Regions from separate parts of the Ligilactobacillus saerimneri genome, predicted to be linked through region 3. Evidence: predicted binding sites of a transcription regulator. Region 3 holds the regulator's gene; each other region holds the start of a gene.

Evidence for each region. The regulator LexA, encoded in region 3, represses DNA repair genes until DNA is damaged. The targets are predictions, from matches to a motif close to CNAACANNTGTTNG.
Region 1: a site for LexA is predicted at 4,264-4,277, ahead of V3C97_RS00325 (replication-associated recombination protein A). Genes of this name have one in related genera too.
Region 2: a site for LexA is predicted at 5,188-5,201, ahead of parE (DNA topoisomerase IV subunit B). Genes of this name have one in related genera too.

What each region holds. Positions count from the first base shown of each region.
Region 1 is NZ_CP144759.1:64,488-74,556, reverse strand. It holds gene V3C97_RS00345 (ECF transporter S component) at 1-139, opposite strand, end outside; gene V3C97_RS00340 (PfkB family carbohydrate kinase) at 151-996, opposite strand; gene efp (elongation factor P) at 1,241-1,801, shown strand; gene V3C97_RS00330 (DMT family transporter) at 1,886-2,815, opposite strand; gene V3C97_RS00325 (replication-associated recombination protein A) at 2,910-4,244, opposite strand; gene V3C97_RS00320 (5-formyltetrahydrofolate cyclo-ligase) at 4,366-4,935, shown strand; gene V3C97_RS00315 (RluA family pseudouridine synthase) at 4,928-5,836, shown strand; gene greA (transcription elongation factor GreA) at 5,926-6,405, opposite strand; gene yaaA (peroxide stress protein YaaA) at 6,495-7,247, shown strand; gene V3C97_RS00300 (copper-translocating P-type ATPase) at 7,288-9,195, opposite strand; gene V3C97_RS00295 (cupredoxin domain-containing protein) at 9,270-9,644, opposite strand; gene V3C97_RS00290 (hypothetical protein) at 9,822-10,069, shown strand, end outside.
Region 2 is NZ_CP144759.1:794,938-805,006, reverse strand. It holds gene hslU (ATP-dependent protease ATPase subunit HslU) at 1-1,066, shown strand, start outside; gene tkt (transketolase) at 1,290-3,281, shown strand; gene V3C97_RS03870 (Cof-type HAD-IIB family hydrolase) at 3,472-4,290, shown strand; gene plsY (glycerol-3-phosphate 1-O-acyltransferase PlsY) at 4,348-4,959, opposite strand; gene parE (DNA topoisomerase IV subunit B) at 5,295-7,304, shown strand; gene parC (DNA topoisomerase IV subunit A) at 7,328-9,772, shown strand; gene V3C97_RS03850 (NFACT RNA binding domain-containing protein) at 9,827-10,069, opposite strand, start outside.
Region 3 is NZ_CP144759.1:656,381-666,449, forward strand. It holds gene xseA (exodeoxyribonuclease VII large subunit) at 1-405, shown strand, start outside; gene V3C97_RS03185 (exodeoxyribonuclease VII small subunit) at 405-641, shown strand; gene V3C97_RS03190 (polyprenyl synthetase family protein) at 634-1,518, shown strand; gene V3C97_RS03195 (TlyA family RNA methyltransferase) at 1,522-2,340, shown strand; gene V3C97_RS03200 (ArgR family transcriptional regulator) at 2,365-2,817, shown strand; gene recN (DNA repair protein RecN) at 2,839-4,530, shown strand; gene lexA (transcriptional repressor LexA) at 4,719-5,354, opposite strand; gene V3C97_RS03215 (DUF896 domain-containing protein) at 5,487-5,741, shown strand; gene V3C97_RS03220 (YneF family protein) at 5,836-6,066, shown strand; gene V3C97_RS03225 (1-acyl-sn-glycerol-3-phosphate acyltransferase) at 6,177-6,803, opposite strand; gene V3C97_RS03230 (tRNA1(Val) (adenine(37)-N6)-methyltransferase) at 6,966-7,724, shown strand; gene V3C97_RS03235 (GIY-YIG nuclease family protein) at 7,708-7,977, shown strand; gene rpsB (30S ribosomal protein S2) at 8,209-9,012, shown strand; gene tsf (translation elongation factor Ts) at 9,111-9,989, shown strand.

The sequences.
Region 1 (10,069 bases), 590 kb from region 3:
ACACAATTCCGGCGTCACAAAGATTCAAAAAGCCCTTAGTCATTGGCACTGGAATCAAAAAGACCCGCGCGATAACAATGTTAAGGGCGGTCATAACACCGACTACCGTAATTTTCTTTACATTTGCAGTTGTATCCATAGTATCTCCCCTTATGCTAAATTTTGTAGAGCTGCAATAATAGCTCCCAACTTTATTCCATAACACCGCTCGTCATTAGCCTTCATAGTCGCAACCAGACCTTCATGTAGTAAGTCTGTTGCTTGGCGAACTGCCGTATTCAAATCCTGTTGTTGGCACAGCAAGATCGTTAGTAACGCGGTGAAGGTATCACCACTCCCATAAAAATGTCCTGGAAGCCGCGGCAAAGTCACCTGTTGCAGCCGTCCCTCAAGTGGGTCAAGCCATGCCACCCCCACCTGGTCACCAAACTCAAGTCCCGTTAGGACCGTCTGTCCTCCAGGAGCCAACAATTGGTTAAACTTAACTAATAAAGCTCGCACTGCTTGCGGATTCGGCGTGAACAAGGGTGTGTTTGTCAAAAGACATGCTTCCGTTAGGTTTGGAGTTGCAAGGGTGGCCCGACGTAAAAGGCGTCGCAAGCCTTCCATATGGGCTAGTCCTTGTAATGGGTATGGCTCCCCATTATCGGCAAAGGCCGGATCAACGAGGACCAAATCCATTGTGGCTGCTTGCTGGTCCAGATAATCTGCAAGCTGGTCTCCCACTGCCTCATTATCATAGTAACCCACAACCGCAGCGGTAAATCGGATCTGCTCCTTAGCCCAATGCTGCAGGGTCTGCTGGGTCCATAGAGTAGTATCTAGAACTGCCGGTGACCCAAAACCTTCACTTTGCGTTGATAAAATTGTAGTCGGCAGGACACCAATACTAAAATCACACGCCTGAAACAGCGTCAGCGCAGTCTGCATTGATAGACTACCCATAGCAGAGAGATCTTGTGCGATCAGGATACGTGGGGGTGCTGATTGTCCCATAAATGACTACTTCCTTTCATGCAACGTTACTCCTTTATCATACCTTATTTACTAGTACTTAGCATTCTAAATTCAAATTTTTCTTTAAAATTGAAGGCGCTTTCCGTTATACTTAAAGATGAATTATTTTAAGTAGAGTGAGATATACTATGACATTAAAAGGCTTTGCACTAGCTCAGGCTCCACCACCCAAGAAGGAAATACCCTAATCCGTTAATTTTTACTAAACTAAGGAGCGATTTTTATGGCAGTAGAAGCAATTAATCTTAAAAAAGGTATGATTTTTGAACAAAGCGGTAAATTAATCAAGGTTTTGGAGTCAAATCACCATAAACCCGGCAAGGGCAACACCGTCATGCAAATGAAACTGACCGATGTGCGGACGGGTGCAATCGTGCAAACAACGATGCGTCCCTCCGAAAAAGTTGATCTGGTAATGGTCGATAAAAAAACTGCCCAATATCTCTACGGTGAAGGCGAATTGGAAATTTTCATGGATATGGAAACCTACGAACAATATGAGTTAACCAAAGAACAACTTAGCAGCGAAGAGCCATATTTAATGCCTAATATGGAAGTCCAACTCGACTTTGCCAATGGCGAACTAATCGGAATCGAACTGCCCACAACTGTTACCATGAAAGTAACTGAGACTGCGCCCAACATTAAGGGAGCTACTGCTGCTAGTGGTGGCAAACCTGCAACTATGGAAACTGGCTTGGTAGTAACTGTTCCCGACTTTATTGCAACCGGTGATGTCCTAGTAATTAACACTGTTACTGGGGAATACAAGTCCCGCGCATAACATTTAGCACCAATAAAAAACCACGCCTCTGAATGGTAGACCGCTACTACGCGTTCCTACATTCAGTGCGTGGTTTTTATTTGCTTATTCAAAACGTTGTGTATCTTGTTCAACTTGGCGCCGGCCACGTTGCAATACATAGATCCCTACGATAACCAAGATCGACCCGATGATTTCAGCCCAGGTTAAATGTAAACTAAAGAAGATTACACTCAAGACTAAGGTTGCTAATGGCTGAACTGCATCCATAATGCTAACCACATCTGCTGGCGCAAAGTGCAAGCTATATAGCAATGTCCCGAACGGTAAAATTGTCCCTAACAGGATTACCGCACCAATTGCTAAAACTAACTTCATGTTCAATGCCGGAGCTCCCACCCATAATGGGCGTTGAATATTGAAGAAAACACCAGCAATCAAAGTTCCCCAACCAAGCACCACGAATGGTGGATGTTCTGCTACTACCGGGCGCGGTAGGACCACATAAAAAGCCGCTGTAATCCCAGATCCCAGTCCCCAGAGGAAGGCTGACATTGGAATCGAAAGCTGGGAGATGTCTCCCCGCGTAATTGACAGGAAAATCCCCACTAAGGCAATAACGAAAGCAATAAGGTCTGAGCGTAATGGCCACTGGCGCTCTAAAACGACTGTCCCTAAAACAATAAATAGTGGGCTCAGATACTGGAGGATAGTTGCCATCGCCGAATTCCCTAGCTGTACAGAATGGTAGAAAGTCAGTAAATTCAAAGCTAACCCAAAGATCCCATATGCAAATAAATAGAATGCTTGACGGCGATCCTTAAAAACTGTAAAGATTTTCGTTCCATATACAAAGAAAGATATGGTCAGAATAATCACTCCGGAAATCAACGTCCGAACAGATAGGAACCACGCTGCCGGAATATGTGCGGTCTGCGAAATGAATTGTAAAATCGTCCCTGAGATCCCCCACATCACTGAAGCCAAGGCAGCCAGGATGATCCCCTTAACAACATGTTGTGATTGCTTTTGCATTATTTTTTCTCCTCAATTTATGAAATACTATTCCCCATTATAAGGGAAAAAGCATTTAAACAATGATTAAAATCCTGGTGTTTAAATTAAACTTTCATGAGGAATGATGATCATGCTGGGCGTGCCACTGCTGGATCTCTTCGAGGCGCGCTTTAAACCGCCCTTCATGTCCCTCTGTTGTCGGGTAATAGTAGCGGTGCCCTTGCAGGTTGTTAGGCATTGTCTTCATAGTAGTCAATTTGGCTGCCGTAGCGTGTGCATATTGATAACCTTGGCCATACTCCAGTTCCTGCATCAACTTTGTCGGAGCGTTCCGAATCTGCAGCGGAACCGGCTCATTAATAGTCGCTTGGACATCATGACGCACTCGTTGCCGTGCTGCATAGACGGCGTTGGATTTAGGAGCTAAAGCCAGGTAAATCACTGCTTCTGTCAAATGAACATCACATTCCGGCATTCCAATAAACTGACAAGCCTGGAAAACATCTACCGCTACCCGCAAGGCATTGGTATCCGCCAAGCCAACGTCCTCACTGGCAAAACGGACTAAACGCCGGGCAATATACAATGGATCTTCGCCCCCGGCCAACATCCGGGATAACCAATAAATGGCTGCATCCACATCACTATTACGTAACGCTTTGTGGAGGGCAGAGATGATATTATAGTGTTCTTCGCCATTTTTATCATAAAGAACCATTTTCTGCCCCGTTAACTGCTGTAATTGGGTCGGGGTAACTGTTACCTTATTTTCCGTTCGGTGATCACTATTGAGCACTGCCATTTCCAAAATATTGAGCGCAGTCCGCGCATCCCCGTTAGCAAACGTTGCAAGCATCACTTGGGCTTCGTGTCCTAACTCAACTGTCATTCCAGGGAAAGCCCGCTCATCCTGCACTACTCTTTGTAATAATGTTATGATGTCATCCGTTGTTAATGGTTTTAAGACAAAGACTTTGCACCGCGATAAAAGTGCGGAGTTTAGTTCAAATGACGGATTCTCTGTTGTGGCAGCGATCAAAGTGATACTTCCCCGTTCAACATAGGGGAGAAAAGCATCCTGTTGTGCCTTATTGAACCGATGAATTTCATCAATAAATACAATGGTTTGTTGACCATAATCACTATTGGCTTCGGCTTTTTTCATCACTTCCCGAATCGTTTTGATACTGCTATCAACTGCACTAAAACTGATAAATTCTGCTTTGGTTTGGGCTGCAATAATGCGTGCAAGAGTTGTTTTTCCTACCCCTGGTGGTCCCCACAAGATCAACGAGGATACTTGGTCATGGGTGATAAGTTCACGCAAAATGCGCCCAGGGCCAAGTAGGTGTTTTTGTCCAATCACTTCAGCTAGGGTTCGGGGCCGAACCCGACTAGCCAGTGGTTCTTGGCGATTATTAGCAGCAAATAATGACTCTTGATGCATTGTATCTTCCTCCTTAAACCAAACATATGTTTTATTCAATTATAAACCTCCCCGGACATTTTTTGAACACTAGCTAAAATATGCTATCCTGTTAAGTGGAATTTAACAAGGATGTGACCACATGATAAATAAAAAAACCTGGCGCCAGGCCCAAATTCAGCGCCTCCATACCCACCAGGAAGAAATTGACCAGGCGGCCGCCCCGTTAATTACACAACTGATAACCAGTCCGTTTTGGGCACAGGCCCAAACCATTGCTACTACTGTTAGTGGTTTTGGTGAAGTCCCCACGGAACGATTGATTAATTTAGCACGCACAAGTGGTAAAACAGTTGTTATCCCTAGGACCATGCCCCAACGACAAATGGTTTTCTTGCCTGATCCTGGTCCCGAACACCGCATTATCAGCGAATTTGGAATTCCCGAACCAGCTTTTGACCCAGCAGCAGTAGTAGACAAGGCTAACATCGACCTAATCATTGTTCCGGGGATCGCTTTTTCTCAAGACCACGGTTGGCGTCTGGGTTTTGGTGGTGGCTACTATGACCGCTATCTGAGCGATTATTCGGGAACAACTTGTGCATTGGTTCCTGACGCAATGCTCTTTGCCTCTCCAGAATGGACAGTTGAAGCTTTTGATATCCCCATCGACCACCTCATAACAACCAAAGGATTGATGTCTTTTGAATAAAGAATGGCAGATCACAGAAACACTTGCCCCAACTCAGACCCCTTGCTCTGTACGCACTTTATTGGAAAAACAATGGTTACTTCCCCGACGATTCACACATTTTTTAAGAATTAATAAGAATGTCATTATTAACGGGCACTACCGTAATATGAACGACTTGGTATCGCCACATGACCAAGTCACATTAACCTTCACTGGGGCCGAATTTCGTACAGCTGTATCCAGTTATCGTCCCAGTCCGCAAGCTCATATCGATGTTCTTTACGAAAATCGTGACTTGCTAGTCATCAATAAACCAGCAGGGAAAAAGTCACACCCTAATTATCCTGGCGAAATGGGAACGGTCCTTAATGACGTTGCTACATATCTCCAGCCACAAGGTCTAGCCCCATATATTGTGCACCGATTAGACCAACAAACTAGCGGGGCCTTAATTGTAGCCAAAAATCCAATTGTCGTTCCGATTCTTGACCGCCTGATCAGCATGGGGGCGATTCACCGCGAGTATTTGGCCCTGGCGACAGGGCAGATCACACCCGCTACCGGAAAATGGACTTGGTCGATCGGCCGAGACCCGGATGACCGACGCAAGCGCGCAGCTGCTGGTCCCAAGGCGCAACATGCCCAGACCAATTACCAAGTATTGGGGACGACTGCTACTACTTCTCTTGTCAAATTAACTTTGGCAACCGGACGGACCCACCAAATCCGGGTTCATTTAGCACACAGTGGTCACCCCATTGTTAACGATCCCCTGTACAACCCTCTGCCTGCCACAGGCCCCATGTTCCTGCATGGGAAATGGTTACGGTTAAGCCTGCCTTTTTCCGGAGAGAAATTAACTTTAACTGCTCCTGAACCAGCTTTTTTCTCTGCGCATATCCATGACATCATCTCATAATAAAAAATGGAGAATGACCTGTTTCTTGAAAGCAATAGTCTGTCTACTGCCCATCAAGAAACGATACATTCTCCATTTTTTAGTAATAACTAAACTGTAATTTTTATAATTGTTACCTGGTAGGTCGTTGCTGGGGCTTCAACCGTTACCGTCGTTCCTACCTTTTTTTCCATTAAGGCCGCACCAAGGGGCGAAGCAAATGATATCAGTTGGGCATCAACATCAACTTCTTGCTTACCTACGATTCGAAAGGTTTCTTCTGCCCCGTCATCAAAGCGCAAAGTGACATAGGTTCCCAATTCAACCTTTCCATTATCTTGTGGTGTGATCACGTCGGCATACCGCAGTTGCTTATGTAAAAACCGTAACCGACTTTCCAAGTGGCGCAGATCACGCTTAGCGGCCGAATAATCCGCATTTTCTGAGAGGTCCCCTAATGCGCGTGCTTTTTGCAATGCCTTGATCTTAGCCGGTCGATCAGCATCTAGCTGAGCTATTTCTGCGGTAATTTTTTGATATCCACTCGGAGTCATCTTCTGCAGATAAAAATCTTGACGGTCTTTATTCATGATCATAAAACCCCTTTGCTTAACTTCACAACTTATCTTACCCCAAATTAACCCTCCTAGGCTACAATAGTTATCAGGAGGCGACCGTTATGCAAATTATTATTTCACCCGCACGGAAGATGCGTGTTGATACTGATTCATTACCTTACCGCACCTTACCCCAGTTCATTGACCAAGCAGCAGTCATCCTTGACTACCTCAAAGCGCGTTCCCCAGCCGAGCTTCATGAACTTTGGCAATGTAGTGAACGTCTAGTGATGGCTAACTACCACCGGATTCACCAGGTTGATCTTCACCACAATCTCACTCCTGCCTTGTTAGCCTTTGTTGGACTCCAATATCAAGCCATGGGGGCGGATGTTTTTTCAGATGCCGAATGGGAATACGTCCACCGTCATCTCCGGATTCTCTCTGGTTTTTACGGTATTCTTCGTCCCGGGGACGGAATCGTTCCTTACCGGTTAGGAATGAATGAACCAGCCCAGGTAGCGGGAACAGCGAACCTCTATCATTATTGGGGTGATCGGTTAGCCCAGACCTTATTTGCTGAAGACAATCTCGTTCTCAACCTGGCTTCCAAAGAATACGCCCAGGCTATTATTCCTTATCTTACTCCCACCCAACAGTTTGTCACCTGTATCTTTGGCGAACTTCACAATGGTAAGGTTAAGCAAAAAGCAACCCGAGCTAAACAGGCCCGAGGCAATATGGTGGCCTATTTGGCAGCCCATAATATTGATGATTTAGCGGGCGTTAAACGATTCAATATCAACTACCACTATGACTCTAAGCGCTCAACTCCCCAGCAGTTAGTTTTCCTCGCCAATGAAAATAACCACTAGTTGCCAGTATTTTATACCGCTACACTAGTGGTTAATTTTTTCACTCTGTTAATTTAATTTTAGTTTTATTCAATAGGAGTGACGAAGTTACAACGGACACAGAACTAAATGCCATTGCTAACCCCGCCAATTCCGGACTAAGGGTCATACCCCAACGGGCAAACAAACCCGCAGCAATCGGGATCCCAATCAGATTGTAAATTAATGCCCAAAACAGGTTCAATTTAATCCGACTAAACGTCTTACGGCTAATGGCTAGGGCTTTGACCACACCGTATAGATCATTGTGCACCAGTACAACATCTCCGGATTCAATGGCAATATCGGTCCCTGACCCCATAGCAATGCCCACATCTGCCATCGTTAACGCCGGTGCGTCATTGATCCCATCACCAACGAAAGCTACTACTCCCTGGTGGCGCAAAGCGGCTATTTGGTTAGCTTTTTCATTGGGCGATACTTCGGCTAAAACTTCATCAATGCCCACTTGCTGTGCAATTGCCTGTGCTACGCGGTGACTATCACCCGTCAACATTACCGTTTGCATCCCTTGCTTTTTCAAAGCAGCAATCGCAGCTTGGGCTTGTGGTTGTGGCGTATCTTGGATTGCAATCAAACCGATGACCTGACCAGCATAACCAACAATCGCTACCGTTTTAGCTTGTGCTTGCAATTTTCGTAGTTGATCTTGAAATGAAGACTTCATGGCTAGATTCTTAGTCAACTTGGCATTTCCAATCAGGGCGGGTTTTCCATTCAGTCGGGCCATAACCCCTTGACCACTATGCGCCATAAAGTCTGTTACCGCCTGTACTGCTACATGGTCTGCTTGTGCCCGCTCCATGATCGCACTTGCTAGCGGGTGTTCTGAATCTTTTTCCAAACTAGCAGCTACTTGAAGGACCTGTTGGGGATCGTCACCGATAATATCAGTTACAACTGGTTGCCCGGTTGTAATTGTTCCCGTCTTATCAAAAACCACCGTTGTAACAGTCGTCATTTTTTGCAAGACTTCCCCATTTTTCAAAAGCACCCCTAATTTAGCTGCCCGATTGGTTCCAACCATTAAAGCTGTTGGGGTTGCCAATCCCAAAGCGCAGGGACAAGCGATCACTATTACCGCAATTGCGTAAAGTAAGGCTTGAATTGCCGTCACACCCAAAACGACATCCCATATAACAAAAACAATAATAGCCGCAATCAGCACTGCTGGCACAAAAATACTAGCAATTTTATCAGTTAATTTTTGAATCGGGGCATGACTTGTCTGAGCTTTTTTAACCATCGCTACGATCTGTGCTAACACTGTTTCGTCTCCTGTTTTAGTTACCCGAACAGTAATACTCCCGTTGCCGTTGATCGTAGTTCCGATCACTGAGTCGCCGACCTGCTTGGTAATTGGCATGCTTTCACCAGTGACCATTGCTTCATTAACCGTTGTTGTCCCAGCAGTGATCACCCCATCAGTGGGAATCTTCGCCCCTGGTTTTACCTGGACGAGGTCGCCCGTTTTCACCTGGTCTAATGGGAGTAAAACCTCCTTGTCATCACGTAAAACCACAGCATCCTTGACCTGAAGGGACAGTAACTTTTGGAGGGAAGCTGATGCACGCTGATGCATCTTCTCTTCCATCATGTCACCTAGTAAGACAAACACTGCAATAAAAGCGGCACTTTCAAAGTAAACAGGTAATCCCACAAAAAATGCAAATACACTGTAAAAATAAGCGATTCCAGTTCCTAAAGCAACTAGTGTATTCATATTAGCATTATGCTGTTTAAATGCTGCCCAAGCACTCTCCCAGTAAGGCCAAGCTGCTACTAACATCACAACAGTCGTTGTCACCAAAGCTATTAATCTACTTCCTGGTAACATGATATGCCATGGCATCAACAGCATTTCGCCGGCCAAAGGTAAAGTAAACACCACAGCAATTCCAAATCGCATAGTACTTGATAGTTGTTTCAATATTAGCTCACCACCCAGTTTTAATTATTAAGCACGGTTAGCACTGGTAGTGTTTATTTAACAACTACCTTGCCGTGAAACATATCCATTCCACAAGCAAAATCGTATTCTCCTGCCTGGTCTGTTGGAATTTGAATAGGGGTGATCTTTTGTTCCCGCAAATCTTTATCCACTCCCAATTGACTAAAAACAACCCGTGACAAGCATGCCGTTCCATCTTCCATTGCAAAATTGATTGTTGCTGGAATGCCCTTCTTCAGAACCACCGTTGCCGGGGAGTAGCCCCCCTTAACAACGACTGTTGCTTGCTGATGATCAGCTTGAACAGTAGCCTGCGTCTTCTCGGATTCATGTTTACCAAAGAACCACCAAATAATTCCTGCTATTAAAAGTATTGCTCCAATAAGCGTAATGATTTGTTCCATCATGCCACATCCCTCACTTCGTTTACAATTGTAATCTTTGACGTAAGCATATTATGCCATGTCCCCTACCACCTGTCAAATCATTAAACTTTTCTTTAAGGTTAGTAAATTTTTTAACTTGTCTATTTACCAAATGGTACAGTTAATTCAAAGTTTTGCGAAAGAAGGTGGCACCATCCTATGACTTACGCACGCAATGCTGTTCAGCTCGAACCAGTTCATAATATGCGCTGGGTTCTCAAGCAACTATGCAGGTGGGAAAACATTCCCCTCTACCTAGTTTTATTAGTGACCCGCCTATGGTTTGTTTGGGATAAAAATCGTGAAGTTCATCTCCATCCCACTTCGGCTCCTGCCTTTAAGGCAATGGAACTGAATTTTGATCTTCATCAACTAAGTCTCTTCCTAAGTGGGTGTTTAGTTGGGGG
Region 2 (10,069 bases), 140 kb from region 3:
GCAAGCTCTCAAGAAAGCCAATAACCGCCTAGTCAAGCTTTTGGTTCCGGCACAAAAGCAAAATACAAATAGTAATTCAACCAATGATTTCTTCAAGATGATGCAAGAAATGCAGCAAAGTATCCAGAATGGACAAAATCCCTGGATGGGAGCAAAAAATCAAGAAGATGAAGGAACTGTAACGGATGAAATCAAGAATCAACGAATGTCCGTGGCTGAGCAGTTACGAAATGGCTTACTAGAACAGCAAGAAGTGACATTATTGGTTGATGATCCTAGTCAAAAGTTTAAAAATGAGGCTGGAATGCTAGGACAGATGGGGATAGATTTATCCGATACTTTGGGCGCTATGATGCCCCAAAAGAAAGTCGAACGGACTATGACAGTAGCTGAAGCCCGCGAATATTTAATTCGAGAAGAATCAGCTAAATTAGTCAACAGTGCCGATTTGGCGGATGCAGCTATCAAGAAAGCTGAAAATACAGGCATTATTTTTATCGATGAAATTGATAAGATCACTTCTAAGAACAGTAATAATAACGGAAGTGTCTCCCGCGAAGGGGTTCAACGAGACATTTTGCCGATTGTGGAAGGATCACAGATCAAGACAAAGTATGGCCTAGTTAATACCGACCATATCTTATTTATTGCTTCAGGGGCTTTCCATGAGTCTAAGCCAAGTGATTTGATCGCAGAATTGCAAGGGCGGTTCCCAATTCGAGTTGAATTAGATGATTTAACCGAAGAAGATTTCGTAAAGATTCTTACAGAACCAAATAATGCATTGATTAAGCAATATATAGCTATGATTGGTACAGATAACATCAAAGTGACGTTTACTATCGAGTCAATCCACAAGATGGCACAAATTGCCTACCAAGTAAATCACGAAACTGAAAATATCGGTGCCCGGCGTTTGCATACGATTCTTGAAAAGTTATTAGAAGATATTCTGTATGAGGGACCAGATATGGAAATGGGCGAGATCACGGTAACTGAAGCATATGTTACTGAGAAGATCGGCAATATTGTTAAAGATAAGGATCTTAGCCGTTATATTTTATAAACATTACAGAGTCAGCCGGAGGGGTTGACTCTTTTTGTATACACAGGTTAGCCTTATTTTGAACTAAATTCATAATAAAAAGTTACTTTAACCTATAACAAAATATATTAAGAAACAGGGAATTCCCTGCGGTCCTACTAATATTGCTGGTAACCTCGTTCATTTTAGTTTATAGTAGATTCGAATAGGCAAATAGCTATCACTATTGTAAGGAGAGATTTCCGTGTTTGATAAAATTGATGAATTAAGCGTTAATGCTATTAGAACACTTAGTATCGATGCAATTCAAAAGGCTAACTCTGGTCACCCAGGGTTACCATTAGGGGCTGCCCCTATGGCTTATGTCCTCTGGGCTAAGCAAATGAATATTAATCCTGCAACCCATCTGAATTGGGTTAACCGCGACCGTTTTATCCTGTCTGCTGGTCACGGTTCATCTATGCTTTATAGTTTGTTACACCTGGCTGGCTATGAAGTTTCAATTGATGATCTCAAGAATTTCAGACAATGGCAAAGCAAGACCCCTGGTCACCCAGAATATGGTCACACTGATGGGGTCGAAGCTACTACTGGTCCTTTAGGTCAAGGGATTTCCATGGCAGTTGGGATGGCAATGGCTGAAGCTCATTTAGCTGCTAAGTTTAATAAGCCAAACTTCCCTGTAATGGACCACTATACTTTCACTTTATGCGGTGATGGCGACTTAATGGAAGGTGTTTCTCATGAAGCAGCTTCATTGGCAGGGCACCTTAAATTAGGGAAGTTGATCGCTCTTTACGACTCAAATGATATCTCTCTTGATGGCCCAACATCTGCTGCTTTCACTGAAAACGTGGGGCAACGCTTTGAAGCTTATGGTTGGCAACACATTGTGGTTAAGGATGGCAATGATCTCGCTGCAATTAATGCTGCTATTGAAGAAGCTAAGCAAGAAACAAGCAAGCCTACTTTAATTGAAGTTAAGACTGTTATTGGCTTTGGGGCTCCTAAAGCGGGGACTAATGCTGTCCACGGTGCACCATTGGGCGCTGAAGGTGTCAAGGAAACTAAAGCCGCTTTAAACTGGGATTATCCAGAATTTACAGTTCCTGATGAAGTATATGCACGTTTCAAACGTGATATTGCTGAAGCCGGCGCTCAACAAGAAGCTGCTTGGAACGAAATGTTTGCTAAATATGCTGCTGAGTATCCAGAATTGGCCCAAGCATTCAAGGCATCCTTTACAAACGAATTACCAGCTAACTTAGCTAGCGCTGTGCCAACCTATACTACTGAAAGTATTGCTTCACGGGCTGCAAGTGCAAATGCAATCAATGCTATTGCTCAAGAGATGGATAATCTTTGGGGTGGGGCAGCTGATCTTTCAAGTTCTAACAAGACTATGATCTCTGGTAGTGCTGACTTCCAACCAGATTCATATGCTGGCCGAAACATCTGGTTCGGGGTACGTGAATTTGGAATGGCTTGCGCTATGAACGGGATCTTACTTCATGGTGGAACACGGGTCTTTGGCGGAACTTTCTTCGTATTTACGGATTACTTGCGGGCAGCAATTCGCTTATCAGCCCTGCAACACATCCCAGCTATCTATGTTTTGACTCACGATTCTGTTGCTGTCGGTGAAGACGGACCAACTCATGAACCAATTGAACAATTAGCAAGCTTGCGGGCAATGCCAAATGTGCAAGTCCTTCGCCCAGCTGACGGAAATGAAACATCAGCAGCTTGGTTAACTGCACTTGAAACAACTGACAAGCCAACTGTTCTTGTTTTAAGTCGGCAAAACTTAGCAACATTACCACAAAACTTTGCTAATGCTTTGGCGGGAATGCGCATGGGTGGTTATATTGTTTCGCCTGCTCAAGGTACCCAAGAAGGGATCTTGTTGGCAACTGGATCAGAAGTTAACTTGGCTTTAGCTGCTCAAAAGGAATTAGCTGCTCAAGGTCACGCGGTTTCCGTTGTGTCACTGCCAAGTTTCGATCGCTTCAAAGCCCAAAGTGCAGAATATCGTAATAGTGTATTGCCAGCTACTATTACTAAACGTTTGAGCATCGAAGCAGGCTCCACATTTGGTTGGGGTGAATTTGTTGGCACTGCCGGCAAATCCCTAGGAATTGACGAATTTGGCGCATCCGCACCAGGTGAAAAGGTCTTAGCTGAATATGGCTTCACAGTTGAAAACGTTGTGGCTGCATATTTATCAATGGATTAAAACCCAGCTCCTAGGCTGATAGTTAAATTTTTACAGGAAACTAGCATTGGTTAGTTTCCTGTTTTTTTATTCTATGAAAAAATCCCTCTAATAATTAGCAGGTTTTTCTGAGCGTCTTATTAGAATCATTGTTATGTGGGCAAGTTTTTGATAGATTAAAATGGAAAAGCATATATTCGGAGGACTAGAAATGGCGCAAATTAAGTTAGTAGCTAGTGATATTGACGGTACTTTGTTGAATAGTGATAAAAAAATCTCATACCGGACAATCGAAACAGTTGAAAAGCTCAAACAAATGGGTGTGCATGTGGTTTTATGTTCAGGCCGTCCTGTTAGTGGGGTGATGCCTCACCTGAAGAAATTAGGCTTAACAGACCACGACAACTACGTGATCACGTTCAATGGGGCTAAATCATCCAACGTCACTAACACTAAAGTGATCAAGACGCATCCGTTGGGCTATGATGATTTTGTTAAGTTTCATGACTTAGCTCAAAAACTCGGTTTTGGGATGCAAGTTGTAACGTTAAAATCTGAAATTTTCACAACTTCAGCTAATATCAGCAAGTATACAGTGCGTGATGCTTTTAATACCAACATGCAAATTAAGTATCGTCCCGCAGATCTGATTAGTCCTGATATTGAAATTGCTAAGATCATGTTTGTTGACGATCCTACTCGCATTAGTAAGTTAGGCGGTCAACTTCCTAAAGAAATCTTAACCGACTACTATGCTGTGCGAACAGGATCATGGTCATTTGAATTCATGAATAAAGATGCTTCCAAGGGGAATGCCCTAATGGATTTATGTGAGTATTTAGGCATTGACCCCGCTGAAACCATGGCCATTGGCGACCAGAACAATGATTTAACTATGCTAGAAAAAGCCGGTATCGGCGTGGCAATGGCTAACGGGAATGACCTGGTCAAAAAGACTGCTGATGTTTTGACACCATCCAACGATGATGATGGTGTTGCTCAGGCTATGGAGCGCTATATTTTGAAGTAGAATTAAGCGAATAAAAAAGATCATTCAGTGATACAAATTCACTAAATGATCTTTTTTTTAGTTATGCCTTTTTTTGTAACCTAACCCAAACGGTACCATGTTTTCGGTCCCATTCTTTATTCGCTCGATGTTGCTCCAATGACGAATAAAAACAAAAATAGTTAATACCACTGCAACTGTTGTTAGCAGACCGTCTTGGAAGAAAAAGGATACGATACTTAGTAATGTGAAACCTACCATGCTAGCTACACTAACCATGCTTGTCAAATAAAGGGTAGTTAAAAAGAATGCCCATGCAATGACAAAGAAGAGGGGATTATAGACGAGTAAAACCCCAACACTAGTTGCTACGGCTTTACCCCCTTTAAACCCTGCAAAAATTGGGAAAGCATGACCTAAGATCGCAGATAAACCGATTAACAGAGCATTGACATGAACGCCGAAGAAAAAGGGAAGTAAGGCGGTCAAACTACCCTTTAACATATCCAAAAGCAAAACAGTAATACCAGCTTTTTTGCCTAAGACACGAAAAGTGTTGGTTGTTCCCATATTCCCACTACCGTAGTTACGGATATCTTTATTAAAAAAATACTTTCCGATCCATACTCCTGAAGGGATTGATCCCAGTAGATATCCAATAATAATCATAATGATTATTTTTAGATCGATACTCATAAAGTGAGTAGCCTCCTTTAATAAGTTACGTACAGAGCCAGTAACTTTTACTAATTAAATAGAATGTTAACAGTGCTATTAATTTCTCCTTTGAAAAAACACCACGAGCCCGGCTTTTTCTGACATCAGGCAATCAGTCACTATCAGTGTTCTTATTGATAAAAACACCAATAGTACAATTCTATCACAAGATGACCTAAGCGGTTGGCAAATATCGATTTCAGAACATATATTCGCTATGTTATAATAAACATTAAGACTTTACGAATTAATCTTTTTTATATACTATTGATTAGTTCTCAAAATTAATAATAAAGGGGCTTCAATTTATGACTACACCAAATTATGATGATAATTCAATTCAAGTTCTAAAGGGACTTGAAGCTGTTCGTAAGCGCCCCGGAATGTACATAGGTTCCACTGACTCTAAGGGGCTTCATCATTTGGTCTATGAAATAGTTGATAACGCAATTGATGAGGCATTATCAGGATATGGTAAAGAAATCAATGTTGTAATTCACAAAGATGATGCGATTACCGTAGTTGATAACGGTCGGGGAATGCCTGTTGGGATGCACGAAACAGGGATTCCTACTGTTGAAGTGATTTTTACTGTTCTCCATGCAGGGGGAAAGTTTGGTCAAGGAGACTATAAAACTTCTGGTGGCCTCCACGGTGTAGGGGCATCGGTAGTAAATGCTTTGTCGACTAAACTAACTGTTAATACTGTCCGTGACGGTGTGGAATACGAAGAAGATTTCGTCAATGGTGGGCAACCAGTTGGTACATTACGGCGGATCGGAAAGACGAAAAAAAAGAGCGGCACAACCGTAACCTTCAAACCTGACCCAGCAATCTTCTCGACTACCCATTACAAATTCTCTGTTCTAGCTGAACGCTTGCGGGAATCAGCTTTTCTACTTAAAGGGATAAAAATCACCCTTACTGATGAGCGAACAGGGCAAGCAGAGATCTTCCAATTTGATGAAGGCATCAAAGAATTCATTACCTACTTAAATGAAGATAAGGATACTATCGGCAGTATCATGTATTTCGAAGGCAAAAAAGACGGAATCGAAGTTGAAGTTGCTGCCCAATATAATGACCGTTACACCGAGACCATACTCTCCTTTGTCAACAATGTCCGAACTAAGGATGGCGGTACGCATGAAGTGGGTATGAAAACTGCGTGGACTAAAGCTTTCAACGAATACGCACGGAAGGTAAAACTGCTTAAAGAAAGTGACAAGAATCTCGAAGGTTCTGATGTCCGTGAAGGACTGTCAGCAGTAGTTTCGGTCCGTGTTCCTGAAAAACTCCTTCAATTTGAAGGCCAAATAAAGGGAAAACTAGGTACAGCCGAGGCGCGCCAAGTGGTTGACAATATCGTCAACAAGCAGTTAACTTACTACCTGATGGAAAATGGCGAATTTGCTCAAGACTTAGTCCGCAAAGCTATAAAAGCCCGCGAGGCGCGGGAAGCAGCTCGGAAAGCTCGCGATGCCAGCCGAAGTGGTAAGAAACACAAAAAGAAAGAACGTCTTCTTTCCGGTAAGTTAACTCCCGCACAATCTAAAAATGCTAAGAAAAATGAACTTTTCCTTGTCGAAGGCGATTCAGCGGGTGGTTCTGCAAAGCAGGGACGTGACCGAAAGTTCCAAGCAATCTTACCATTGCGGGGCAAGGTGTTAAACACTGAAAAGGCAAGTCTTGAAGACATCAGCAAGAATGAAGAAATTAATACCATGATTTATACCATTGGTGCTGGTGTTGGACCCGACTTTAATATTGCGGACGCTAACTATGACAAGATTATTATCATGACGGATGCTGATAATGACGGGGCACATATTCAAACTCTTTTGCTAACCTTTTTCTACAAATATATGCGACCAATGCTGACGAGCGGTAAGGTTTATATTGCATTGCCGCCTTTGTATAAATTGCAAAAAAATACCCGCGGGAAACAGTCTGTACGCTATGCTTGGACCGATGGTGAACTCGAACAAACAATTAATAAGTTAGGTACAGGCTATCAACTCCAACGCTTCAAGGGATTAGGTGAAATGAATGCCGATCAACTTTGGGAAACAACGATGAATCCTGCCACTCGGACCTTAGTACGGGTGACCATCGATGATGCTGCCTTAGCTGAAAAGCGGGTAACCACTTTGATGGGAGACAAGGTTGAACCCCGGCGTAAATGGATCGAACAAAACGTTAAGTTTACTTTAGAAGAAGAAGGTAGCCTTTTGGATAATGCTATCGCTGAAGAAGCACATGGCTTGACGGATAGTGCTGCCATTGATGAAAAATTACGTCAAAATAAAAATTATTAATTTTATAGAAAGAGTGAGCATAGATGACTAACAACCAAGAGAAGATTCAAGAACTCTCTTTGGAAATGGTTATGGGCGAACGCTTTAGCCGTTATTCTAAATACATCATCCAAGAGCGGGCTTTACCCGACATCCGTGATGGTTTAAAGCCTGTGCAACGCCGGATCTTATTTGCGATGAACGAGGACCGCAATACGTTTGATAAGCCATTTCGTAAATCCGCTAAGTCAGTAGGGAATGTCATGGGGAACTACCATCCGCATGGTGATAGTTCCATCTACGAAGCAATGGTTCGTCTGAGTCAACATTGGAAACTGCGCGAACCGCTGATTGAAATGCATGGTAACAATGGGTCTATGGATGGTGATCCACCGGCTGCTATGCGGTATACAGAAGCCCGCTTGTCTAAGATTGCTACCGAAATGCTCCGCGATATCGACAAAAAAACCGTCGATATGGTGCTAAATTTCGATGATACTGAGTATGAACCTACCGTTTTGCCGGCAGGTTTCCCCAACTTATTGGTCAACGGGGCCACGGGGATCTCGGCTGGTTATGCGACTGCGATCCCAACCCATAATCTGAGTGAAACAATTGATGCCGCTATCCACTTATTGAAACATCCAGCAGCATCTTTAGATGAGCTGATGACTTTTGTTAAGGGACCTGATTTTCCAACCGGGGGCATCATGCAGGGACTTGACGGAATCAAGAAAGCTTACCAGACAGGACGGGGACGTGCTGTTCTCCGATCGAAAACAACCATCGAGCCTATTAAGGGTGGTAAGCAACAAATCGTGATTACTGAAATCCCCTATGAAGTCAATAAAGCTGGCTTAGTCAAAAAGATCGATGAAATTCGTCTCCTCAAAAAGGTCGAAGGTTTGGCTGAAGTCCGTGATGAATCTGACCGTGAAGGCTTGCGAATTGTTGTTGAACTCAAGCGGAATGCCGACGCACAGGGGATTTTAAACTACTTATACAAAAATACAGACTTACAAGTTTCTTATAACTTCAACATGGTGGCAATCAACAATAAGCGACCTGAACATGTTGGCTTAAAACAAATTTTGCAGGCTTATATTGACCATCGCCGGATTGTAACTACCAAGCGAATTCAGTTTGATTTAAAACGAGCGCAGGAACGGGAACATATTGTTAGTGGGTTGATTAAAGCTTTGTCGATCCTTGATGATGTAATTCGTGTTATTCGGGCTTCTGAAAATAAAAAAGATGCTCAAAATAACTTAGTAGCGGAATTTGGCTTTACCAATAAGCAGGCTGAAGCCATCGTTTCGCTCCAACTCTATCGTTTAACCAACACTGACATTACTGCTTTACAACAGGAAGCAGCTGACTTGCAGGCTAAAATTCAACGCTTCCAAAGCATCCTGGGTGATGCTAACAAGTTGGATCAGGTCATCCAAACGGAACTCCTGGCTGTCAAAAAACAGTACGGGACGCCCCGAAAAACTGAGATTCAAGCAGAAGTACAGTCACTCAAGATCGCAACGAGCGTTACGGTGGCTGACGAAGAGGTCAAAGTGTTAATTTCACATGATGGCTATATCAAACGTTCCTCTCTTCGTTCTTATAAGGCCTCGGACCCGGCTGAAAATGGCTTAAAAGAAGTTGACTACCCAATTTTTGAGGAAACCGTTAATACACTCCAACACTTACTGATCTTTACTAACAAAGGTAATATGATTTATCGCCCTGTCCATGAATTAGTTGAAACTAAGTGGAAGGATACTGGAGAACACCTTTCACAAACAGTTGGACTAGATAGTGACGAAAGCATTCTGACAGCCTTTTGCTTTGCTGACTTACAACAAAAAGGACGGTTTGTTTTTGCAAGTAAACAAGGCAACATTAAGCAAACCGACTTTACTGATATGAAACCAGGAAAAACCTACCGTTCTCGCGCTAGCAAGTACATTAACTTGAAAGGTAAAGACAATGAAGTTATCTTGGCAACATATGTTCCTGAAGCAGATTTAGCTACAAAGCAGGTCTTTGTTGTGACGCATGCAGGTTATGGTTTACGGTATCAGTTGATGGATGTTCCTGTTAGTGGTGCCAAAGCCACCGGGGTCAAGGCAGTAAATCTTAAAGATGATGATTTTGTTGCTGGGGCAGCTCTCGTCCAAGAGGATGATCAAGTTGCTATGGTGACCCAACGCGGTGCCTTCAAACGAATGAAAGTTAGCGAGGTTGAGCTAAAGAACCGCGCCATTCGTGGCATTAAAGTACTCCGTCCACTCAAGACGCGCCCGCACAAGGTGATCTTTATGGACAGTATCACTAGTCATGATCAAGTGCTCATTCAGACTGTCGATGGAGCCCATGTAAACGTAATTGTTGCTGATTATTCTATTTCTGATAAACATTCCAATGGTTCATTCGTGTTGGATGAAGAAACACAGGGAGCTATTGCTACTGTTCGCAAATTGGTAATGACCCCTTAACAGTAGAAAAACGTGCTAAGTAACTGGATTAAATCCAATACTTAGCACGTTTTTTTAATTTTGTAGCGCTAAAACTTCTTTTTCTTCTGGAGTAACAAATAAAGTCTTTTGTCCCGTATAGATTACAAAGCCTGGTTTGGCACCATTAGGTTTGTGAATATTTTTAACTCTTACATAATCAACCGGTACATTCGCTGATAGGCGAGCCTTGGAATAATAAGCAGCAATGGTAGCTGCTTCCACTAACGTTGCTTCACTTGGCTCTGCACTCTCTACAATCACATGAGACCCTGGCAA
Region 3 (10,069 bases):
TTACAAAAGGTTGATTATTTAGATAATAGTCTAAAGCAAAATTTCAAACACTGTTTGGCTCAAAGAAAAACAGAGCTGATTAGCTTGCAGGGGAGAATACAGGCGGCTAGTCCACAACAGCAATTAGAATTAGCAACTAACAAGTACAACACTCTTGCAACCAATCTAGGTACTGGAATGAATGCATATCTCAAGCAGCACCAGGATCGGCTATACCAGGCGGTTACTTCATTGGATATGTTGAGCCCACTTAAAGTTTTAGGCCGGGGTTATACTTATGTTAAGAAAGATAATCAAGTGATTAAAACGGTTAGTCAGCTTAACGTTGGAGAAAAACTCAGCCTTCATTTTCAAGATGGGTCAGCAGATGTAGAGGTAAGAAAAATTAAGGGAGCTGAAAAATAGTGGCAGAGGAATTAACATTTGAACAGAAAATGCAACAATTGGAAGCGATTGTTTCGCAATTAGAACGAGGCGATGTTCCATTAGAAGAGGCTTTAACCCAATTTGAAAAGGGAGTTAAGCTAAGTGCGGATCTAAAGAAGACCCTCGACCAAGCAGAACGAACTGTAGCAAAGGTGATTGATGCTCAGGGTAATGAAATTGAATTTAGTCGGGATAGTGGCGAAGAAAATGACTAATGCTAGTGGAAAAATGAGCGATCAAATTGACCAATTAGAGCAAGCAATGGATCAATATTTAGCAACATTGCAAGCACCACTTAAATTACAAGAAGCTATGCGCTATTCTCTTGATGCTGGAGGTAAGCGAATTAGACCATTGTTAACTTTGGCTTTTAAAGAATACTTTACAGGCGAAGTGACAACGACCGATATTGATGTTGCTGCGTGCATTGAGATGATTCATACGTATTCGCTAATTCATGATGATTTACCCGAGATGGATAACGATGATTTACGCCGCGGAAAACCAACTAATCATAAAGTGTTTGGACAAGCAATGGCGGTCTTAGCGGGCGATGGTTTGTTGACAACTACTTTTGAGCGGTTGTCAACTATTTCCTTGGCCCCAGCAGTAATTGTTGAGTTGACGCATAAATTAGCGTTGGCAGCCGGTGCACAGGGGATGGTAGGCGGTCAAGTTGGCGATATTTTAGGGGAACAAGAGCAACTAACTTTGGCTGAATTGCAATTGGTTCACGAAGGAAAGACAGGGGCATTGTTACAGTATGCTTGTGAAGCGGGTGCGATTTTAGCTGCTCAACCCCCAACAGTAAAAGAAATAGTGGCGCATTTTGGGTTAAACTTTGGGCTAGCCTTTCAAATTTATGATGATATCCAGGATGTAGTTTCAACAACAGCTAAGATGGGCAAGAAAGTTCATAAGGATCAAGCGCACAATAAAAATACTTATCCAGGATTGTTAGGACTTGCGGGAGCACAAGAACACTTAACAAAGATGGTAGCCATTTGTCGGTCTGACTTGTTGCAGTTAGAGCAGATTACGGGACAAGAACCAAGCACATTAAATGAATTTTTAGAGTATTTCAAGAGGTAAAGTATGAAAAAAGAACGAGTTGATGTTTTATTAGTTCAACAAGGCTTATTTGACACGCGGGAACAGGCTAAGCGTGCAGTTATGGCCGGCGAAATCTTAGGCGAGAACGAAGAACGTTTGGATAAACCGGGCCAAAAGATAGACCCGGCGATTAAATTGCATTTTAAAGGGAAAAAGATGCCCTATGTTAGTCGCGGTGGCTTAAAGTTAGCCAAAGCTCTGAAAGTGTTTGAGGTAGAAATCAAAGATAAGCATGTTTTGGATATTGGTTCATCTACCGGTGGGTTTACCGATGTTGCCTTACAAAATGGCGCAACCCTAAGCTATGCTCTTGATGTAGGAACAAATCAATTAGCTTGGAAACTGCGGCAGGATCCGCGGGTAGTTGTTATGGAAAATACTAATTTCCGCTATTCTAAACCAGAAGATTTCACACATGGGCAGCCTGATTTTGCAACAATTGATGTTAGTTTCATTTCATTACGTTTGATTCTGCCTAATTTACATTCTATTCTCAAAGAGAACGGGGATGTTGTTGCATTAATAAAACCTCAGTTCGAAGCTGGACGAGAAAAAGTAGGGAAGCACGGAATTGTTCGCGATCCACAAACACATTTGGAAGTTCTGCAAGAGATTGTTTCTTTTGCAGTTGCCAATGGATATGATGTTCAAGGACTAGACTTTTCACCTATTACTGGCGGTGAAGGGAATATTGAGTTTTTAGCGCACCTAGTTGCACGGACCACTGCTGAAGGGACAATTGCACCAGAAATTGACCTGGCAACAGTGGTCAAGCAAGCGCAAGCAACATTGAAACCATAAAGATTAAGCGAGGCGGTGAGAGTTATGAATAAGCATGATCGGCAAAAATTGATCAAAGAATTAATTACTAATAATGAAATTTACCGTCAAGAAGAACTCGTGCAACTTTTGTTAGAGCACAAAGTCAAGGTGACGCAAGCAACTGTGTCACGGGATATCAATGAGTTGCAGTTAATGAAACTGCCAGTAGTAGGGGGGAAGTACCGCTACATTTTACCGCATGAGCATACAAGTAACGCAGAGCAGAAGTTGCAAGAAGTTTTGCGTGATGTTTTTGTCCTAGCAGATTACAATGATAAGCTGTGTGTCATAAAAGTTTTACCAGGCAATGGGCCAATTGTATCCGGTTTAGTCGAGAAGATGGAGTATCCAGGCTTTTTCGCAACATTGGATGACGATGATACAATTATGATTTTTATGCGTACCGCAAGTGAAGCACGCAAAATTTATCATGAGATTATTCGCTTGGTTTCATGATGCTGTAGCAGGAGGAGAGTTATGTTACAAGAGCTAACGATTCGTGATTTTGCAATTATTGAAAAGATGGACGTTGCTTTTCAATCTCAGATGACAGTGTTAACCGGGGAAACTGGGGCCGGAAAGTCGATCATCATTGATGCCCTAGGCCTTTTAGCTGGTAGTCGTGGTGCGAGCGAATATATTCGAAAGGGAGCTACAAAAGCAGTTATTCAAGGACTGTTTACGCTTCCAGAAAAGTCGGCAACTTTAGATTTACTGGCAGATTTAGGGATCGAATATTCATCAGATGGGCTTATTTTAGAACGTGATTTGTATCGGAGTGGACGCAATATCTGTCGTATCAACGGGATCATGGTAAATCTCACGACGTTACGGCGTGTAGGCGAAACGTTGATTGACATTCATGGACAAAATGAACATCAGGAACTAATGCATCCTGAGCGACACTTGGGTCTACTTGATGAATATGAACCGCAAATTGCTGTTTTAGCTGAGGAATATCGGAATAAATATCATATTTTTTTAAAACAAAAAGATCTGCTGGAGCGGATGGAGCGTAACGAAAAAGCATGGGCGCAGCGCTTAGATATGCTCCAATTTCAAATTGATGAGATCGAGGCTGCAAATCTTCAGACTGATGAAGAGGAACGTCTCCAAGAAGAGAAGGTTAAGTTAGATAATTTTCAGACAATCCATACCGCCCTTGAAGCAAGCTACCAAACACTAACAAATGATGAAGAAGATGTGGTTGGTAAATTAGGCGTTGCGATGGATGCTCTGGAAGAAGCCCAGGAATATTCATCTGAACTAGCTACAATTTATAATAAGATTTCTGATGCCTTCTATAACTTGCAGGATATTGCCCATGATATTTCAGGTGAACTGAGTGATATGGAGTGGGATCCTAATCGTTTAGATGAGGTAGAACAACGTTTGGAAACTATCAGTATGCTCAAACGCAAATATGGTGATGACATTCCGCAAATTTTAACCTATTATCATAAAATTAAGACCGAATTGGATGAGATGCAACAAGCAGGAGCTGAATCGACTGACCTGAAAGAAGCAAATGCTCAGGCTCATAAAGAAGCTTTGGACATGGCTAAGAAACTCCATACACAACGAGAACATGTTGCCCACGAACTAGAAACAGAAGTTCATCGTCAACTACAAGCACTTTACATGGATAAAGCTGTTTTCGCAGTTAAATTTATGTCCCCAACAGATCTTACACCTAATGGAATTGACCAAGTTGAATTTTATATTCAGACAAATCCAGGTGAAAATATGGGGCCGCTTGCCAAAATTGCTTCAGGAGGGGAACTATCGCGTATAATGTTGGCCTTAAAAACAATTTTCGCGCAACATCAAGGAGTTACGTCAATCATTTTTGATGAAGTGGATACTGGTGTTTCTGGAAGAGTTGCACAAGCAATAGCCGAAAAGATTAGTCAAGTGGCACATTATTCGCAGGTTCTTTGCATCACACATCTTCCTCAGGTTGCTGCAATATCTGATCATCAATACCATATTGAGAAAAAAGTCATTAATGGGCGGACTGAGACAAGTATTCATAAGCTAACACCAGCTGAAAGAGTTGATGAGTTAGCACGGATGTTGTCTGGAGCGGAGGTTACTGAACTAACGCGAAGTCATGCGGTAGAGTTGTTGCGCATGGCAGAAGAAATTCGTCAGCAAACACGGAATTAAATAAATAGCTTCCACAACAAGGCGTTGAGCTAAACTAGGACGATGGTTGGTGCAAAGTATGGTGACCTTTGTTTGTACTTAGCTACTAGATTTGCGGTCATTTTCTCTGTTATCTATGTGTTATTTAGTGAGCAAACAAATAAAAGGCTGTGAGAAAACCGAATTTTCTCACAGCCTTTTAAATTTCGTTAATATAGCATATTACGGTAAAGTCCGATGACCTTGCCTAATATAGTCACATCAGACAGGATAATCGGTTCGAATGAATCATTTTCCGGTTGAAGGCGAATATACCCGTCTTCAAGAAAGAATCGCTTACAAGTTGCTTCATTAAGATCAGTCATGGCAATAACGATATCGCCATTGTCAGCTGTGCTTTGGCGCCGGACGATGACTTGATCACCGTTTAGGATGCCACAATTAATCATGCTTTCTCCTTTGATAGTGAGCATAAAAAGATCATTATTGTCTTCAATATCTGGTGGCAACGGGAAAAAGCCGTCGACATTTTGTTCTGCTAGGATGGGTTCACCAGCTGTGACGGTACCAATTTGAGGGATGAAGTTATCAGGTGTGGCTGTTGTAGTCACACCAAGTTTTTCTCTACCTTGAGCAGTCACTTCGATTGCTCGTGGTTTGGTTGGATCACGTTTGATTAATCCTTTTTTTTCTAATTTCGATAAGTGACCGTGAACGGTTGAAGTGGAGGAAAGATTAACCACCTTACCAATTTCACGAACGGTAGGTGGATATCCTCGTTCTTCAACACAGTCATAAATATATTGGAGCACGGCCAACTGACGCTTCTCTGATGCTTTGGTCATTTATGACACCTCAATCAGTAGTATTTTTTTCATTTTAGCATAAAAAAATTAATTTTTCAAACTAACGTTCGCTTGTAGTTTGAAATCATAGTAATTTTTAGGTATGATTAAAAACGATAAAGGAGGAGCACTATGGCAGAAAATAATGGTATTCCACAAGAATTAATAGATCGAATTAATGAACTTGCACGTAAGAAAAAAGCTAATGGGTTAACAGAAGCTGAATCAGCTGAGCAAAAGGAATTGCGACAACGCTATTTGCGGTTATTCCGTCAAGGTTTTCGTGATCGAATCGAAATGTTACGTGTTTATGATGATGAAGGCAATGAAGTTACCCCAACTAAGCTTCGTGATATTCAGCGAAAAAAAGGGTTGCGGGAAGATTAGGTATTTGATGAGCGCGATTAAATATTATCGGCGCTTTATTTTTTTGCTAATTTTTTGTAAAATTGTAGGGAAGAAAGTGGAAAGGAGCTAGGACATGTCAACAGGAGTCTGGATCGTATTAGTTATTATTGCATTGATTGCCGGAACTGTAATTGGTTTCTTTGTTGCTCGGCGGGCACAGGAAAACTATTTGAAGAACAATCCACCAATCAACGAACAAATGTTACGAACAATGATGATTCAAATGGGGCAAAAGCCATCTGAAAAGAAGTTACGCCAAATGGTTAACTCTATGAAGAGCAACTATGGTAAGAATGATAAGTAACAAAAAGGCTGGGAGAAACATTGTTTTCTCGCCAGCCTTTCTTTAACTTTTGGCAAATGATTAATCTCTATGTGCTAACTATATAGCTACACAAAGTTGGAAATTTAGCACTATTTTTTAGGGTGTGGGTCAGTATAATGAAAGTTTGGATCAATAGCGTGATCTAACTGGACAAATTGTTGTTCCATTTGCTGAATGATCTCTTGTTGGTAAGCAGCATCCAGCTTACGTTTACGATCAAGATAAATTGGTTCCCCAAATGCAACAGTTACCCGTTTACGACTAAATAATCGCTTGAAAGTCAGTGGTCCTTGATAGACAGCAGGAACAATAGGTTTGCCACTAAGTTTAGCGATTAGCGTAACGCCACCCTTTAACTCTTGCGAATGCCGGGTTCCTGACGGAAACATAATCAAAGACAGATCAGATTTGCGCAGACTTTTAACAGGAATTTTGATCGCTGAAGGACCAGGATCCTGACGATTTACTGGGAAAGCATTAGCCCGAGTGAGAATCCAACGGAGGATAGGATTGGCAAATAGTTCTTTTTTTGCCATAAAGCTAAATTTCTTGGGAGCTGCGGCTAACGCAAAGTAAATTGGATCAAACCATGTTCTATGTGGTCCGACTAAGATATAGTTTCCTTCGGGAAGTTTTTCACGATTCAGGTAGTGGGCGTTGCCGTTGATCAGAGCAAGCAGGAAACGACAAAGCCCCCTAACGAAAGAATAAAACATTGTATCTTCATCATCCTTTCTTAATGGTTTAAGTATGCAAGATTTAGTCATTAAAAGCAATAGGGGCTTTAACCAGCATATTAATTGGTGAATATTTTAGCATGCTAAAATAATAGTTGAATAGTTGGTATAAACAATAATAACTACACAGAGGAATAATGAATGAACAAAGACTTATTGAAGGCGAGTGAACGTATTGACCGTTTACACGCACAAGACATTGATATTATTCAAAGCGCAGAGGTATTCGCTTTTTCACTAGATGCAGTTTTGTTGGCACACTTTGCCAATCCGATTAGAAATGCGCGCGCAGTAACAGTTGACCTCTGCGCTGGAAATGGAGCTGTAAGTTTATTTCTTAGTACAAAAGTTCAAGGACCTATATATGCCGTAGAAATTCAAGAGCGGTTGGCAGATATGGCACAGCGAAGTGTGGTCCTTAATCGTTTGGATGATCGGATGCAGGTTTTGAACATTGACTTGAATGATTGTCTGGCATATATCCAGCCAGGAAGTGTTGCCAATGTGACATGTAATCCCCCTTATTTTGTTGATTTGCCTGCCAGTCAAAAGAATCCTAATGAGTATTTGGCCATTGCTCGTCACGAACTTAAAGTTACATTAGAACAAACAATTAAGATGGCAGGACGCCTGTTAAAGAGTAATGGTCGAGCATTCTTTGTCCATCGGCCTGAACGATTGGGTGAGATTTTTTATTATATGGAGGAAAATAAGCTTCAACCCAAACGGGTTCAATTAGTGCACCCCAAAAAGGATCGGGAAGCTAACATTGTGTTAATCGAAGCACTTAAAGATGGTAAGAAAGGTGGAATCCATTTCTTGCCACCCCTAATCACATATAATGAAATGAATGAATACACAGCTGAAGTAAAGAGGATTTTGTATGGGGAAGAAAAATGAGGCGTACTTTTATGTGTTGCTTTGTGCAGATGGAACACTGTATGGCGGTTATACTACCGACTTAGAACATCGGCTATTGATGCATAATCAAGGAAAGGGAGCTAAATATACGCGGAGTCGCCGCCCAGTCCAAATGATATATCATGAAAATTTTGCAGATAAATCATCAGCACTGAAGGCAGAGTATCAGTTTAAACACCAGTCGCGCCAGAAAAAGTTAGCTTACTTACGGCAGCATAAAGTCAAGATATAGGAGTTATTATTTATGGATGATTTTGACAAATTGATTACATTTACTCAAAATATCATAAAAATGAAGCACAAATTGTTGCCAGGAGATATTTTATTAAGTATACTTGAATGAGTGCTGTGATGCACGAAAATCACACTCCACAGGATGGAAAAAGAGTGCTTGATTAGTTCAAGTCTTTTGGCCGTTGAATGTGGAGGAGGATAAAAACTATTTTTTTGGAGGTAAATTGTAATGGCAGTTATTACCATGAAACAATTACTTGAAGCTGGTGTCCACTTCGGTCACCAAACACGTCGTTGGAACCCTAAGATGAAGCCTTTCATCTTCACAGAACGTAACGGTATCTATATTATCGACTTACAAAAGACTGTGAAGTTGATCGACCAAGCATATGATTATGTTAAGGATGTAGCAGCAAACGGTGGTATCGTATTGTTTGTTGGTACTAAGAAGCAAGCACAAGATGCAATCGAAGAAGAAGCAAAGCGTGCTGGTCAATTCTTCGTAAATCACCGTTGGCTTGGTGGTACTTTGACTAACTGGAAGACTATCCAAAAGCGGATTAAGCGTTTGAAGGAAATCAAGGCTATGGCTGAAGATGGTACTTTTGACGTATTGCCAAAGAAGGAAGTTGCTAAGTTAATCAAGGAACGCGATCGTCTTGAAAAGTTCTTAGGTGGTATTGAAGATATGCCACGGATTCCAGATGCATTGTTCATCGTGGATCCACGTAAGGAACGGATTGCTGTTAAGGAAGCACAAAAGCTTAACATTCCTATTGTTGCTATGGTTGACACTAACGCTGATCCAGATGAAATCGACGTTAAGATCCCATCAAACGACGATGCAATTCGTGCCGTTCGTTTGATCACAGCTAAGATGGCTGATGCAGTGATCGAAGGTCACCAAGGTGAAGATCAAGAAGATGCACCTGTAACTGAAGAATCATTTGCAAATGATGATGAAAAGGTTGACTCAATCGAAGATATCGTTGAAGCAGTTGAAGGCAACAACGATAACAAAGATGCTGAATAGTTAATCACTTAGGCTGGCTCAGGTTAGGCGTGAAAGCCTAGGTTTGGGTCAGTTTTTTTATAGATATAGATAACCTTAGCTAAAGGAGTTTGAATAAAATGGCAAAAATTGCTGCAAAACAAGTTAAAGAATTACGTGATAAGACTGGCGTAGGGATGATGGATGCTAAAAAAGCTCTTGTTGCTAGCGATGGCGACATGGACAAGGCAATCGACCTCTTACGTGAAAAAGGTATTGCTAAGGCTGCTAAGAAGAGCGGTAACATCGCTGCTGAAGGTTTGGCTGATGTTGTGGTAAATGGTAACACAGCTGCAATCGTTGAAGTTAACGCTGAAACTGACTTCGTTGCTCAAAACGATCAATTTAAGGCATTGGTAAAGCAAATTGCAACTGCTGTTGCAGAAAACAAGCCAGCTAACGTAGAAGAAGCATTGAAGCTTCCTGGCAACAAGGGTACTTTGAATGATGACATCATTGAAGCAACTCAGGTTATCGGTGAAAAGATCACTTTACGTCGTTTCGCTATTTTAGAAAAGACTGCAGACCAAGTATTCGGTGCATACCTGCACATGGGTGGCAAGATTGCTGCTTTAACTTTACTTGAAGGTGCTGATGAAGCAACAGCTAAGGATGTTGCAATGCACATCGCTGCTATTAATCCTAAGTACCTTAACCGGGATGCTGTTCCTGCAGAAGAAGTTGCACACGAAAAGACTGTGCTGACTGAAGAAGCTAAGAACGAAGGCAAGCCAGAAAAGATCATCGAAAAGATGGTTGCTGGTCGCTTAAACAAGTTCTTTGCTGAAATCGTTCTTGAAGATCAAGCATTTGTTAAGGATTCAGACCAAACTGTAGCTAAGTACGTAGCTTCTAAGAATGGTAAAGTCGTTGACTTTGTTCGTTACGAAGTGGGCGAAGGTATCGAAAAGAAGGAAGAAGATTTCGCAGCTGAAGTCGCAGCCCAAATGAATATGTAATTCACTAGAAAACTAGTGTTTTATTGCTCATCCATATGTGTGTGGATGGGCTTTTTTAGTAATATTTTTGACGAAAAGGC